DNA from 2 places in the Streptomyces sp. KPB2 genome. Region 1 is predicted to be linked to the other one. Evidence: riboswitches for the same ligand, from Rfam matches in the RefSeq annotation. Region 1 holds a riboswitch; the other holds the start of a gene.
The links. Region 1 has a riboswitch for thiamine pyrophosphate ahead of thiO (glycine oxidase ThiO). Riboswitches for the same ligand answer to the same signal wherever they lie in the genome.
Positions count from the first base shown of each region.

Region 1 (7,266 bases):
CGCGCCGGGGCTACGCCGACGCGGCCGTCGTCGCCTTCAGCGGCTTCGCGGGGTCGGCCAGCAGGTCCGGGTCCATCGTCGTGCCCGCCTGGATCAGCCGTTTGCCCTGCGCCAGGTCACGGGGGCGCCCCACCGCCAGCAGGGCGACCAGGCGGCCCTCGCGCAGCCAGCAGACCGTCCAGGCCGGGCTCGCCGGGTCGCCGCGCCACAGGGTGGTGTCGGCGGCCGTGTGGTGACCGGCGTACTGGACGAAGCGGCCGAACTGCTCGGACCAGAAGTACGGCACCGGGTCGTAGGCCGCCGGGGCCTCGCCCGTCGGGGCTCCGACGATGTCGGCGGCGACCGTGCGCGGGCCCTGGAGTGCGTTGTCCCAGTGGTGCACGAGCAGCCGCTCGCCGTAGCGGGCGGAGGGGAAGGAGGCGCAGTCGCCGACCGCGTGGACGTCCGGCGCGGACGTGCGCAGGCGGTCGTCGGCCAGGACCTCGCCGTACGCGCCGAGCGCGATGCCGGAGCCCGCCAGCCAGCCGGTGGCCGGGCGCGCGCCGATGCCGACGACGACCGCGCCGGCCGGCAGCCGGGTGCCGTCGTCGAGGACGACACGGGCGGGCTCGCCGGGGCCGCCGGGCTCGACGCGCTCCACGCGCGCGCGGGTGCGCAGTTCGGCGCCCGCCTCGGCGTACCAGTCGGTCATCGGCGCGGCGACCTCGGCGGGCAGCGCGTCGGCCAGCGGCCGGTCGGCGGCCTCCACGACGGTCACCGCGCAGCCCGCCTCGCGCGCGGCGGTGGCGAACTCGGCGCCGATCCAGCCCGCGCCGACGACCACGACCTCGTGCCGGCGGGCGAGCACCGGGCGCAGCCGTTCGGCGTCGTCCAGGGTGCGCAGCAGGTGCACGCCGGGCACGCCCTCGGCGCCGGGGAGCCGGACCGGTTCGGCGCCGGTCGCGAGGACCAGGGAGTCGTAGGGCACGGGGCCCTCGGAGGTGTCCAGGACGTGTGCGCCGGGGCGGACGCCCAGGGCCTCGCAGCCCAGCCGGAGGGTGATGCCGAGCGCCTCGAAGTCGACGTCGAAGGCGGAGCCCTCGGCGGTGCCCAGCAGGACGGCCTTGGACAGCGGGGGCCGGTCGTACGGTTGGTGCGGCTCCGCGCCGACGAGGGTCACCGGGCCGGTGAAGCCCTGTTCCCGCAGGGCGACCGCGGTCTGCACGCCCGCCATCCCGGCGCCCACCACGACCACCCGGCGCTCCGCGTCCGCCGCCGGTCCCTGTCCCCGCTCCCGCGTCTGCTCACTCACCCGATCACCATAGACACCCGGCGTTTCGTCGGTCGGCGCGCGTGCCCGACGAGCCGGCGGCCGCGCGGATCGGCGGCCCCCGGGGTTCTGCTCCGTCGGGGAGGCTCCCTTACCCGGGCGACGCGCCGCGGGCTAGGGTGGCCGACGCAAGGCACTCGCGGGAGCCCGGACGCACCGGGCTGAGAGGGAGGCTGGCGGCCTCCGACCGTACGAACCTGATCCGGGTCATGCCGGCGAAGGGAGGGGCTGGACGCCCATGTCGTCTCCACCACACACGCCTCCACACACACCTCGAACCCCCCGTACGTCCGACGTGCTCGTCGTCGGCGGCGGGATCGTCGGGCTGGTCACGGCCTGGCGGGCCGCGCAGCGCGGGCTGGTCACGGCCCTGGTGGACCCCGAGCCGGGCGGCGGCGCGGCCCAGGTGGCGGCCGGGATGCTGGCCGCCGTCACGGAGCTGCACTACGGCGAGGAGACGCTGCTCGCGCTGAACCTCGCCTCGGCCCGCCGCTACCCGGACTTCGCGGCCGAGCTGTCCGAGGCGACCGGCCGGGACCTCGGGTACCGCCGCTGCGGCACGCTCGCCGTCGCGCTGGACGCCGACGACCGCGCCCACCTGCGTGAGCTGCACGCGCTCCAGCAGCGGTCCGGCCTGGAGTCGGAGTGGCTGTCGGGGCGCGAGTGCCGACGCCTGGAGCCGATGCTCGCGCCGGGCGTGCGCGGGGGGCTCCGGGTGGACGGCGACCACCAGATCGACCCCCGCCGCCTCGCCCACGCGCTGGTGACCGCCTGCGAGCGGGCGGGCGTGGTCTTCCACCGGGTGTGGGCCGAGCGGCTCACCGTCGGGCGCGGGGACCGGGCCACGGGTGTCGTCACCGCCGACGGCACGGCGCTGGAGGCGGGGCAGGTGGTGCTGGCCGGGGGCAGCCTCAGCGGGCGCCTCGCGGGCGTGCCGGAGGCCGTACTGCCGCCGGTGCGGCCCGTGAAGGGGCAGGTGCTGCGGCTGACGATGCCGAGGACGCACGGACCGCTGCTGAACCGGACGGTGCGCGCCGTGGTGCGCGGCAACCACGTCTACCTGGTGCCCCGCGAGAGCGGCGAGCTGGTCGTCGGCGCCACCAGCGAGGAGCTGGGCTGGGACACCACGGTCACCGCGGGCGGCGTCTACGAGCTGCTGCGCGACGCGCACGAGCTGGTCCCCGGCATCACGGAGCTGCCGCTGACGGAGACCCGCGCGGGGTTGCGCCCCGGCTCCCCGGACAACGCCCCGCTGCTCGGCCCGACCGCCCTGGACGGCCTGCTGCTGGCCACCGGCCACTACCGCAACGGCGTTCTGCTCACCCCGGTCACCGGCGACGTCATGGCGCACGCCCTGACCACCGGGAGGCTGCCCGAGGAGGGGCGCCCCTTCACGCCGCGCCGCTTCGACGCCGTTCCCGCGCTTCCCCCACTCCCGCACCTCTCGGAGCAGTCCGCATGAACATCTCCGTCAACGGCGAGCCGCGCGAGGTGGCTCCTGGTACGGCCCTGGACGCGCTGGTGGGCACGCTCACCGCGGCACCGTCCGGAGTGGCCGCCGCCCTGAACGAAACCGTCGTCCCGCGCGCGCAGTGGTCCGCCACCGCCCTGGCCGACGGCGACCGTGTCGAGGTCCTCACCGCCGTCCAAGGAGGCTGACCATGGCTGACGATCCCTTTGTCCTCGACGGCACGTCGTACGGGTCCCGCCTGATCATGGGTACGGGCGGGGCGCCCAGCCTGGACGTGCTGGAGCGCGCGCTGGTGGCCTCCGGGACGGAGCTGACCACCGTCGCGATGCGGCGGGTGAACGCCTCGGTGCACGGGTCGGTGCTGTCCGTGCTGGAGCGGCTCGGCATCCGGGTGCTGCCGAACACGGCCGGCTGCTTCACGGCCGGGGAGGCGGTGCTGACCGCGCGGCTGGCACGCGAGGCGCTCGGCACGGACCTGGTCAAGCTGGAGGTCATCGCCGACGAGCGCACCCTGCTGCCGGACCCGGTCGAACTCCTGGACGCGGCGGAGACGCTGGTCGACGACGGCTTCACGGTGCTGCCGTACACCAACGACGACCCGGTGCTCGCGCGGAAGCTGGAGGACGTCGGGTGCGCGGCGATCATGCCGCTGGGCTCGCCGATCGGCTCGGGGCTCGGGATCCGCAACCCGCACAACTTCCAGCTGATCGTGGAGCACGCGCGCGTGCCGGTGATCCTGGACGCGGGGGCCGGTACGGCGTCGGACGTGGCGCTGGCGATGGAGCTGGGGTGCGCGGGTGTGATGCTGGCCTCGGCGGTGACGCGGGCGCAGGAGCCGGTCCTGATGGCGGAGGGGATGCGGTACGCCGTGGAGGCGGGGCGGCTGGCCCGGCGGGCGGGGCGGATTCCGCGGCGGCACTTCGCCGAGGCGTCGTCTCCTGCGGAGGGCCTGGCGGTGCTGGATCCGGAGCGGCCCGCTTTTCAGTGAGCCTGCGCCGCACCGGGTTTCGTCTCCCACCCGCGCACCACCCGTTTCCGGTCGGGCAAGAGGTGGCCCGACCCGCGAGGGTGCGCCGCCGTCGGCGGCGCACGGTGCGTGGGAAGCGTCACAGATGCGCTGCAGTACCGGCCCGATTCCGCTCGACGACACGGGGTGTCGGTGTCGGCTCGTAGACTCCCTGCGTGGACACGACCCTTCAGGACCCTCTCGTCGGGCAGGTGCTCGACGGCCGGTACCGCGTCGAGGCGCGGATCGCGGTCGGCGGGATGGCCACGGTCTACCGGGCCGTGGACACCCGCCTGGACCGCGTGCTCGCGCTGAAGGTGATGCACCCGACGCTCGCGACCGACGCCACCTTCGTCGAGCGGTTCATCCGCGAGGCCAAGTCGGTGGCGCGGCTCGACCACCCCAATGTCGTCCAGGTCTTCGACCAGGGGGCCGAGGGGGCGTACGTCTACCTGGCGATGGAGTACATCGCCGGCTGCACCCTGCGGGACGTGCTGCGCGAGCGCGGGGCGCTCAGGCCGCGGGCCGCGCTGGACATCCTGGAGCCGGTCCTCGCCGCGCTCGGTGCCGCGCACCGGGCGGGGTTCGTGCACCGGGACATGAAGCCGGAGAACGTGCTCATAGGGGACGACGGCCGGGTCAAGGTCGCCGACTTCGGCCTGGTCCGGGCCGTGAACACCGTCACCAGCACCACCGGCGCCGTCCTCGGCACCGTCTCCTACCTGGCGCCCGAGCAGATCGAGCACGGCACGGCCGATCCCAGGGTCGACGTGTACGCGTGCGGTGTCGTGCTGTACGAGATGCTGACCGGCGCCAAGCCGCACGACGGGGACTCGCCCGCCGCGGTGCTCTACAAGCACCTGCACGAGGACGTGCCGCCGCCGTCGGCCGCCGTGCCGGAGATGGCGTTCGAGCTGGACGAGCTGGTCGCCGCGGCGACGGCACGCAACCCGGAGATCCGGCCCCACGACGCGGTGGCGCTGCTCGCGCGGACCCGCGAGGCGCGTGCGGCGCTGAGCGCGGACCAGCTGGACGCGGTGCCGCCGCAGGCCCTCGCCGCGGAACACGACAACGCCGAGGACCGTACGAGCGTCATCCCGCGCGCGCTGACGATGCCCCGCCCGCTGCCCGTCAACGAGGACGAGGGCGACGGCGCGTTCGGCGCCGACGGCGGGCCCGGCACGGACGGGGTCCACCGCACCAGTCGGCTCTCCGCTCCCCCGCCGGCCCCGCCCCGGTCCCGCCTGCCCCGGCCGCGACGCGGTCCGCTGGCGATCGTCGTCGCCGTCCTGCTGGTGCTCGGGGTCGGCACCGGCGTCTGGTACATCAACTCCGGCCAGTTCACCAAGGTGCCGCCGCTGCTGTCCAAGACCGAGGCACAGGCCCGGGACCGGCTGGACGAGGCCGGTCTCGACGTCGGCAAGGTGAAGCACGCCTACAGCGACACCGTGGAGCGCGGCAAGGTCATCAGCACCGACCCCGGAGTGGGCGACCGCATCCGGAAGAACGACTCCGTGTCCCTCACCGTCTCCGACGGCCCCGACACCGTGAAGCTGCCGGACGTGTCCGGCTACCGGCTGGACAAGGCGCGCAAGCTGCTGGAGGACGAGGGCCTGGAGCCCGGCATGGTCACCAAGGCCTTCAGCGGCGAGGTGGCCAAGGGCTTCGTGATCTCCTCCAAGCCCCGGTCGGGCACCACCGTGCGCGCGGGCTCCGCGGTCGCCCTGGTGGTCAGCAAGGGCAGCCCGATCGACGTCCCGGACGTCACCGGCGACGACCTGGAGGACGCGAAGAGCGAGCTGACGGAGGCCGGCCTGAAGGTGAAGGTCGCCGACGAGCGGGTGAACTCGGAGTACGACAGCGGCCAGGTGGCCCGGCAGACGCCGGATGCGGGCGGCCGTGCCGCCGAGGGCGACACGGTGACGCTCACGCTGTCCAAGGGCCCCCGGATGATCGAGGTCCCGGACGTGGTCGGCGACAACGTGGACGACGCCAAGCGGAAGCTCCAGGACGCCGGCTTCGACGTGGACGAGGACCGCGGCCTGCTCGGACTGTTCGGCGACACCGTCGAGAAGCAGTCCGTGGACGGCGGGGACACGGCTCCCGAGGGGTCCACCATCAAGATCACCATCAGGTGACGGGGCACCGCCGGCCGCATGACACCCTGGATGGGTGAAGAGTCAACGGTCCGCCCCCTCCCCCACGGCCCCCTCACCCGCCGTCCTCCCCCGCAACCCCGTCGGCGGCCACATCCCGGTGGCCGGCGGGCTGCACTCCGTGGGGCTGTCCTACGCCCGTGAGCTGAAGGCGGAGACCGTGCAGGTCTTCGTCGCCAACCCGCGCGGCTGGGCGACCCCGGTCGGCAACCCGAAGCAGGACGAGGCCTTCCGCGAGGCCTGTGCGGCCGAGTCGATCCCGGCGTACGTGCACGCGCCGTACCTGATCAACTTCGGTTCGCACACCGAGGCGACGGTGGAGCGGTCGGTGGAGTCCCTGCGGCACTCGCTGCGGCGCGGGCGGGCCATCGGGGCGCTCGGCGTCGTCGTGCACACCGGGAGCGCGACCGGCGGACGGGACCGGGCGGTGGCGCTGAAGCAGGTGCGGGAACACATGCTTCCGCTGCTCGACGAGCTGACCCACGACGACGACCCGTACCTGCTCCTCGAGTCGACCGCCGGGCAGGGCGCCTCGCTGTGCTCGCGGACCTGGGACTTCGGGCCGTACTTCGAGGCGCTGGACGCCCATCCGAAGCTCGGGGTGTGCCTGGACACGTGCCACATCTTCGCGGCGGGCCACGACCTGACCGGCCCTTCCGGCATGCACCGGACCCTCGACCTGCTGGTGGACACGGTCGGCGAGGGCCGGCTGAAGCTGATCCACGCCAACGACTCCAAGGACGTGGCGGGAGCGCACAAGGACCGGCACGAGAACATCGGCGCCGGTCACATCGGCGAGGACCCCTTCCGCGCGCTGATGACCCACCCCGCGACCGAGGGGGTGCCGCTGGTCATCGAGACGCCCGGCGGCAAGGAGGGGCACGCGGCGGACGTGGAGCGGCTGAAGAAGCTGCGCGACGGCTGATCCGCCCACCGGGGCCGGGTCACAGCTCGGGGCCGTCCCCGGGTTCCTCCTGGTAGGAGTAGCGCTGCTCGCGCCACGGGTCGCCGATGTTGTGGTAGCCGCGCTCCTCCCAGAAACCGCGCCGGTCGGCGGTCATGTACTCGATGCCGCGGACCCACTTCGGGCCCTTCCAGGCGTACAGGTGCGGGACGATCAGCCGCAGCGGGAAGCCGTGCTCGGCGGTGAGCAGCTCGCCGTCCTTGTGGGTGGCGAAGAGGGTGCGTTCGGCGGCGAAGTCGGACAGCCTGAGGTTGGAGCTGAAACCGTACTCGGCCCAGACCATCACGTGGGTGACGGCGGGCGCGGGCGGGGCCAGCTCCAGGATCGCGGCGGCCGGGACGCCGCCCCACTCGGAGCCGA
Region 1 covers NZ_CP034353.1:6,019,887-6,027,152, reverse strand. Annotated here, with positions in the region: gene D1J63_RS27120 (FAD-dependent oxidoreductase) at 11-1,291, opposite strand; TPP riboswitch at 1,439-1,550, shown strand; gene thiO (glycine oxidase ThiO) at 1,548-2,771, shown strand; gene thiS (sulfur carrier protein ThiS) at 2,768-2,968, shown strand; gene D1J63_RS27105 (thiazole synthase) at 2,971-3,768, shown strand; gene pknB (Stk1 family PASTA domain-containing Ser/Thr kinase) at 3,963-5,924, shown strand; gene D1J63_RS27095 (deoxyribonuclease IV) at 5,959-6,867, shown strand; gene D1J63_RS27090 (sulfite oxidase-like oxidoreductase) at 6,887-7,266, opposite strand, start outside.

Region 2 (7,266 bases), 3.7 Mb from region 1:
TCGGTGGCCCGTCCCGGTCCGGGGCGGGCCACCGTCGTGTCAGCCGAACGTCGCCCTTTCCAGCCAGAGTTCGAGCAGCTTGCGGTCACCGAGCACTTCGAGTCCCGGGTCGTCCAGCGGCAGCCGGCCGTAGAAGCCCAGCAGCACGTCCGTGAGCGGGCCGCGCAGCGCCACGGAGGCCTTCTCGTGGCCGCGGCGCCAGACGATGCCCTCCTCGGGGAGCTCGACGAACCACTCGGCGTTCAGTTCGGCCGGGGTGTCGGTGGCGTGCAGGTGAATGCTGCTGCCCGGGGCGCGCAGTTCCTTCGCCGCCGCGCCGGGAAGTGCCCGCTGTACGAAGCGTACGATGTCCAGCCACTCGTCGATCGCGTCGGCCGCCACCTCGGGCGCGACCGGCTGGACGGGCAGGCCCGCCGCCAGGGCCGCGTCGGCGCCGTGCACGACGAGTTCGTGGGTCATCCGCCGCGCCCAGAAGCCCGCCCGGTCGTCGCCGGACCACGACCACACCCTCGTGTCCGGGCCGGCCTCCCGCAGCGCGCCCACGAGCACCTCGCCGGACTCCGCCAGCCACGCGTCCAGCGCCGCCGCGTCCCCGGTCGCCGCGGGGCCCTCGGCGCCCGGCACCCGGTCCATCGGGACGTTCTCCTCGGCGCGGGTGCCGACGATCAGCCCGGTCCAGCGCAACGCCCCTCCCACGTGCCGCACCAGGTCCTCCAGGGACCACTCCGGGCAGGTCGGCACGGTGGCGGCCAGGTCCGCGCCGGACGTGACCACCGCCCTGAGCCGGCCCACCTGGTGAAGGATTTCGTCGCAGTAGCGGTCATGTGGGAGGAATGTCATGCGGTCACCCTACGAGCGGAACGGCCCTCACCCGAGCACGACGATCTCGGCCGCGTCGAACTCCACCCCCACCGCGTCCCCGACCTCCGGCGCCGCCCGCAACGCACACGCCGCCTCCAGGCGCGGCGCGCCCTCGGGCTGAAGGTGGACGGCGACGTGCGTGCCGCGGAAGGTACGGGCCGTGACCGTGCAGCGCAGGCCCTCGTCGGCGGGGACGACGCGGACGCCGGCCGGCCGGACGAGCACCGTCCGGGTGCCCTGCGGGGCGTCCTCGGGGACCGGCAGCTTGCCCCACGGGGTGTCCGCGGCCTGCCCGGAGACTGACGCCTCGGTCACATTGTCGAATCCGAGGAAACGGGCCACGAACGCGTCCGCCGGCCGCTGCCACACCTCCAGAGGCGTCCCCGACTGGGCGATCCGACCGTCCCGCATCACCACGACCCGGTCGGCGAGCGCGAACGCCTCGCCCTGGTCGTGCGTGACGGCCAGCACCGTGGTGCCCAACCGCCCGAACAGCTCCCGCAGTTCCACCACGAGCCGCTCCCGCAGCGAGCGGTCGAGCTGGCCGAGGGGCTCGTCCAGCATCAGCAGCCGCGGCCGGGGCGCCAGGGCCCGGGCCAGCGCCACTCGCTGCTGCTCACCGCCGGAGAGCGCGGCGACGGACCGACGGGCGGCGTCCGGCAGCCCGACCAGCTCCAGCAACTCCGCCACCCGGTCCCGCTGCTCGGCCCGGGAGGCGCCGTGCATCCGCGGCCCGAAGGCGACGTTCCCGGCCACGTCACGCTGCGGGAAGAGCTGGTGGTCCTGGAACATCAGCCCGACCTCGCGCCGGTGCGCGGGCACTCCGGTCTGGTCCCGTCCGTCCAGCGCCACCCGCCCGGCGTCCAGCGGCTGGAGTCCGGCGACCGCCCGCAGGAGCGTCGACTTGCCGCTGCCGCTGGGCCCGAGCACGCACACCACTTCGTGCTCGGCGACCGCCAGGTCCACGGCGTCGAGCACGGCCCGCCCGCCGAAGCGGACGGTGGCGCCTTCGAGGCTCAGCAGGCTCGACGGCATGGGCGGCCCCGACGGCACGGACGGTTTGGACGGCATGGACGGCATGTCAGAACTCCCCGCTCCGGTCGGTCCGCAGCCGCTCCAGCACCACCAGGGCCACGGCGCACACCAGCATCAGAATCGTCGAAAGGGCCATCGCCTGGCCGTAGTTCATCTCTCCCGGCCGGCCCAGCAGCCGCGCCACGGCGACCGGCAGGGTCGGGTTGTCGGGCCGTGCGATGAAGACGGTCGCCCCGAACTCGCCGAGCGACACCGCGAAGGCGAACCCGGCCGCGACCAGCAGCGCCCTTCGCACCATCGGCAGGTCCACCTCGCGCCACACCCGCCACGGCGACGCGCCCAGCACCGCCGCCGCCTCCCGCAGCCGGCCGTCCACCGCCCGCAGCACCGGCAGCATCGTGCGTACGACGAAGGGGACGCCCACCAGCGCCTGTGCGAGCGGCACCAGGATCCAGGACGATCTGAGGTCCAGCGGGGGTTCGTCCAGCGCGATCAGGAAACCGAAGCCGACCGTCACCGCCGACACCCCGAGCGGCAGCATCAGCAGCGCGTCGAACCCGCGCACGAAGCGGCCCGCGTCGCGCCGGGTGAGCGCGGTCGCGGCCAGCGCGCCGATCACCACGGCGATCGCGGTCGCGGCGGCGGCGTACTGGAGGGAGTTGCCGATCGCCTCGATCGGCGGGACGAGGAAGGTGCCGCCGTCCTCCCGGGTCAGCGCGCGGTAGTAACCGAACCCGGAGGCGCCCAGTGACCGCTGGACCAGCACCGCGAGCGGCAGCACCAGTAGGAGGACGACGACGCCCAGGACCCCGGCCAGCAACGCCCACTGCCCGGCTCCGCGCGGCCGGCGCGCGGTCGTGGCCGCGTCGACCAGCCGGAGGGCGCTCTCGCGCCGCCGTACCGTCCAGGCGTGCACGGCGAGGACGGCGGCGACGGCCGCGAACTGGATCAGCGTCAGCACGGCGGCCGTGGACAGGTCGAAGACCTGGGAGGTCTGGCGGTAGATCTCCACTTCGAGGGTGGAGAAGGTGGGGCCGCCGAGGATCTGGACGACGCCGAAGGAGGTGAAGGTGAACAGGAAGACCATCAGCGCGGCGGCGGCCACGGCGGGCGCCAGCGCGGGCAGCGTCACCTGCCGCCAGGCCCGCAGCCGCGAGGCGCCCAGCATCCGCGCGGCCTCCTCCTGCCGCGGGTCGAGCTGCCCCCACAGGCCGCCGACGGTGCGGACGACGACGGCGTAGTTGAAGAAGACGTGCGCGAGCAGGATCGCCCACACCGTGGTGTCCAGACGTACGCCCCACAGCTCGTCGAGCAGCCCGCCGCGCCCGACCAGCGCCAGGAAGGCCGTGCCGACGACGACCGTCGGCAGCACGAACGGCACCGTCACCACGGCCCTCAGCACCTGCTTGCCGGGGAAGTCGAAGCGGGCGAAGACGTACGCGCCGGGCAGGGCGATCAGGAGCGTAAGCGCGGTGGACGCCAGCGCCTGCCAGGTGGTGAACCACAGGACGTGCCGCACGTCGGACTGCGCGAGCACGTCCCCGATCCGGCCGAGCCGCCAGACCCCGTCGACCTTGAGGCCCCGCGCGACGATGGCGGCGACGGGGTAGGCGAAGAACACCGCGAAGAACGCGACGGGCACGGCCATGAGACCGAGCCGCGCCGCGCTCCCGCGCGCGGTGCCCGCCTGCTTGCCCGGGTGGCTCACTTCAGTACGAGCGAGGTCCACGACTTGACCCACTGGTCACGGTTGTCGGCGATCTTCGCCGGGTCGAGGGTCTGCGGGTCCTTCGCCTGCGGCCCGAACTTCGAGAACGCCTCGGGGACCTGCGCGCCCTCCCGCACCGGGTAGACGAACATGTTCAGCGGCATGTCCTCCTGGAAGGACTTGCTCAGCATGAAGTCGAGGAGCGCCTTGCCGCCCTCGGGGTTCTTGGCGTTGCTGAGCAGGCCCGCGTACTCGACCTGCCGGAAGCAGGTGCCGTCGGCGACGCCCGTGGGGGCGGTGTCCGGCTGCGGGTCGGCGTAGACGACCTCGGCGGGCGGGGAGGAGGCGTAGGAGACGACGAGGGGCCGGTCGCCCTTGGCCTTCTTGCCGCCGGCCGAGCCGGAGAACTCCTCGTTGTACGCCTGCTCCCAGCTGTCGACGACCTTGACGCCGTTCGCCTTGAGCTTCTTCCAGTAGCCCTCCCAGCCCCCGTCGCCGTACTGGGCGGCGGTGCCGAGCAGGAACCCGAGACCCGGCGAGGAGCTGCCCGCGTTCTCGGTGACGAGCAGGTCCTTGTACTCGGGCTTGACGAGGTCGTCGAAGGACTTGGGCGGGGTCAGCTTGTGCTTGCTGAAGTACGCCTTGTCGTAGTTGACGCAGATGTCGCCCGTGTCGATGGGCGTGACCCGGTGCTTGTCCCGGTCGGTCCGGTACTCGGGCCGGACCCGGTCCGAGCCCTTGGCCTCGTACGGCTGGAACAGGCCGTTGTCGAGGGCGCGGGAGAGCAGGGTGTTGTCGACGCCGAAGAAGACGTCGCCCTGCGGGTTGTCCTTGGTCAGGATGGCCTTGTTGACGGCCTGCCCGGCGTCGCCGTCCTTGAGGACCTCGACCTTGTAGCCGGACTCCTTCTCGAAGGCGGCGATGACGTCCTTCGACGCGGCCCACGAGTCGTGGCTGACCAGCGTCACGGTCTTGGCGCCGCCGGAGCCGCTCCCGGCGTCGTCGGACGACGATCCGCAGGCGGCCAGGGTGCCGACCATGCCGAGGCCGACGGCCAGGACACTGACCTTCTTGGTGATGCTCACTGAATTCCTCCTGGGTGACCAGGAGAAGACGCGGCCCCGCCCGGAACCCCTGGCGAGGGTCCCGGGCAGGGCGCAACAGCTCGAGTGGTGACCGATCTCCCTACCCAGAATGACCTGGGCCAGGTTCGGAGGGTCTGCGGCCGGTGCCGCACTCTCAGCGCTGTGGCGCTCCCCTGTCGGAATATGAAGATGTGACTGTGCTGCTGTACTTCCGCCGGTCAGGTTACCGCTCGCTCGCGGCGAGCTGACCACACGCCCCGTCGATCTCCTGTCCGCGGGTGTCCCGGATGGTCACCGGCACACCGTGCGCCGCGATCGCCTCCACGAACGCCTTCTCGTCCTCGGGCCGGGACGCGGTCCACTTGGAGCCGGGCGTGGGGTTGAGCGGGATCAGGTTGACGTGCACGGGCTTGCCCTTGAGGAGCCTGCCGAGACGGTCACCGCGCCAGGCCTGGTCGTTGATGTCGCGGATCAGGGCGTACTCGATGGACAGCCGGCGCCCGGACTTCGCCGCGTACTCGAACCCGGCGTCCAGCACCTCGCGCACCTTCCACCGCGTGTTGACGGGGACGAGGGTGTCGCGCAGCTCGTCGTCGGGGGCGTGCAGGGAGATGGCGAGGCGGCACTTGAAGCCCTCGTCGGCGAAACGGTGGATCGCCGGGACCAGGCCGACCGTGGAGACGGTGATGCCGCGCTGGGAGAGCCCGAGACCGTCCGGCTCGGGGTCGGTGAGGCGGCGGATGGAGCCGACGACTCGGTTGTAGTTGGCGAGGGGCTCGCCCATGCCCATGAACACGATGTTGCTGAGCCGCGCGGGGCCTCCCGGGACCTCGCCGTCCCTGAGCGCCCGCATGCCGTCCACGATCTGGTGCACGATCTCGGCCGTGGACAGATTGCGGTCGAGGCCGGCCTGGCCGGTGGCGCAGAACGGGCAGTTCATCCCGCAGCCCGCCTGGGAGCTGATGCACATGGTCACCCGGTCCGGGTAACGCATGAGGACGGACTCGACGAGCGTCCCGTCGAACAGCTTCCACAGCGTCTTGCGCGTGGTCCCCTGGTCGGTGGACAGGTGCCGCACGACCGTCATCAGCTCGGGCAGCAACGCTTCCCGCAGCCCCTCGCGGGAACCGGCGGGGATGTCGGTCCACTGCTCGGGGGCGTGCGCGTACCGCGCGAAGTAGTGCTGCGAGAGCTGCTTCGCGCGAAACGGCTTCTCACCGATCGCGGCGACAGCCTCCTTGCGCTCGGCAGGCGTGAGATCGGCAAGGTGCCGCGGCGGCTTCTTGGCTCCGCGCGGCGCGACGAATGTGAGTTCTCCGGGCTTAGGCATGGCCATACCAGTGTCGCAGACATACGGAGAGGGACCCGCCGCCCTGTGGACAACGGGTCCCTCTCCGAGAAACCAGCAGATCAGGCCCACCGTGCAGGGGGCACCGACCGGATCACCCGGACCCGACGAAGATCACCAGCAGCAGCCACACCACCGGTGCCGTCGGCAGCAGGGAGTCCAGCCGGTCCATGATGCCGCCGTGGCCCGGCAGGAGGGTGCCCATGTCCTTGATGCCGAGGTCCCGCTTGATCATGGACTCGCCGAGGTCGCCCAGGGTGGCGCTGACGGCGACCGCGAGGCCGAGCAGGAGGCCCTGCCACCAGGTGCCGTCGTCGATCAGGAACTGCATGCACAGCGCGCCCGCCACCATCGCGAACGCCACCGCACCGAGCAGCCCCTCGCGGGTCTTGCCGGGGCTGATGCGCGGGGCGAGCTTCTTCTTGCCGAAGCGCCAGCCGACGGCGTAGGCCCCGGTGTCGCTGACGACCGTCAGTATCAGGAAGACCAGGACGCGCCAGGCCCCGTCGTCGGCCATCAGCATCATGGCGACGAACGTGGCCAGGAACGGCACGTAGAAGGCGGCGAACAGCCCCGCGGTGACGTCCTTGAGGTATCCCTCGGGCGGCTCGGTCATCCGCCAGACGAGGACCGCGAGAGCCGTCAGCGCCATGGCGACCCACGCACCCTCGGCGCCGCGCGCGTAACCGGCGACCACCATCGCCGCGCCGCCGATGGCGAGCGGCACGAGGGGCGCCTTGATGCCCTTGCGCTCCTCCAGCCGCTTGGTCAGCTCCCACAGGCCCACGACGACGGCGACCGCGATCACGCCGACGAAGACTTCCTTGACGACGAACAGCGACGCGATGATCACCACGCCGAGGCCGACGCCGACCCCTATCGCGGCCCCCAGGTCGCGCCCCGCGCTCTTCTTCTGCGGCGGCTGGGGCTGCGCCGGCTGCGGGGCGTCGGGCATGGGCTCCGGATTCTGCGGCACCGCCGCATACGGCTGCGCCGACGGGTTCTGGTCGCGATACGGCTCGACGCGACCGGACTGGTCGTGGAACGGCTCGTCCCGGAACAGGGGACCGCCCAGCCGAGCGGTCCCCTGGTCGTCGTCCTGGTCTCCGCCGTGTTCGGGTACGTCGGGCACGATGGGCATGGGGCGAGTCTGCTGCGCGTAGTGCGCATCGTACGCGGGACCCGCCGGGGCGGCGCCCTGGACGGGTCCCTGGTCGGACGGCCCCCAG
Region 2 covers NZ_CP034353.1:2,331,168-2,338,433, forward strand. Annotated here, with positions in the region: gene D1J63_RS09950 (maleylpyruvate isomerase family mycothiol-dependent enzyme) at 40-840, opposite strand; gene D1J63_RS09955 (ABC transporter ATP-binding protein) at 868-1,896, opposite strand; gene D1J63_RS09960 (iron ABC transporter permease) at 1,943-3,625, opposite strand; gene D1J63_RS09965 (thiamine ABC transporter substrate-binding protein) at 3,601-4,689, opposite strand; TPP riboswitch at 4,769-4,874, opposite strand; gene rlmN (23S rRNA (adenine(2503)-C(2))-methyltransferase RlmN) at 4,913-6,019, opposite strand; gene D1J63_RS09975 (phosphatidate cytidylyltransferase) at 6,132-7,266, opposite strand, start outside.
Region 2: it holds a riboswitch for thiamine pyrophosphate, as region 1 does, so the genes downstream of both, D1J63_RS09965 (thiamine ABC transporter substrate-binding protein) here and thiO (glycine oxidase ThiO) in region 1, are expected to answer to the same signal.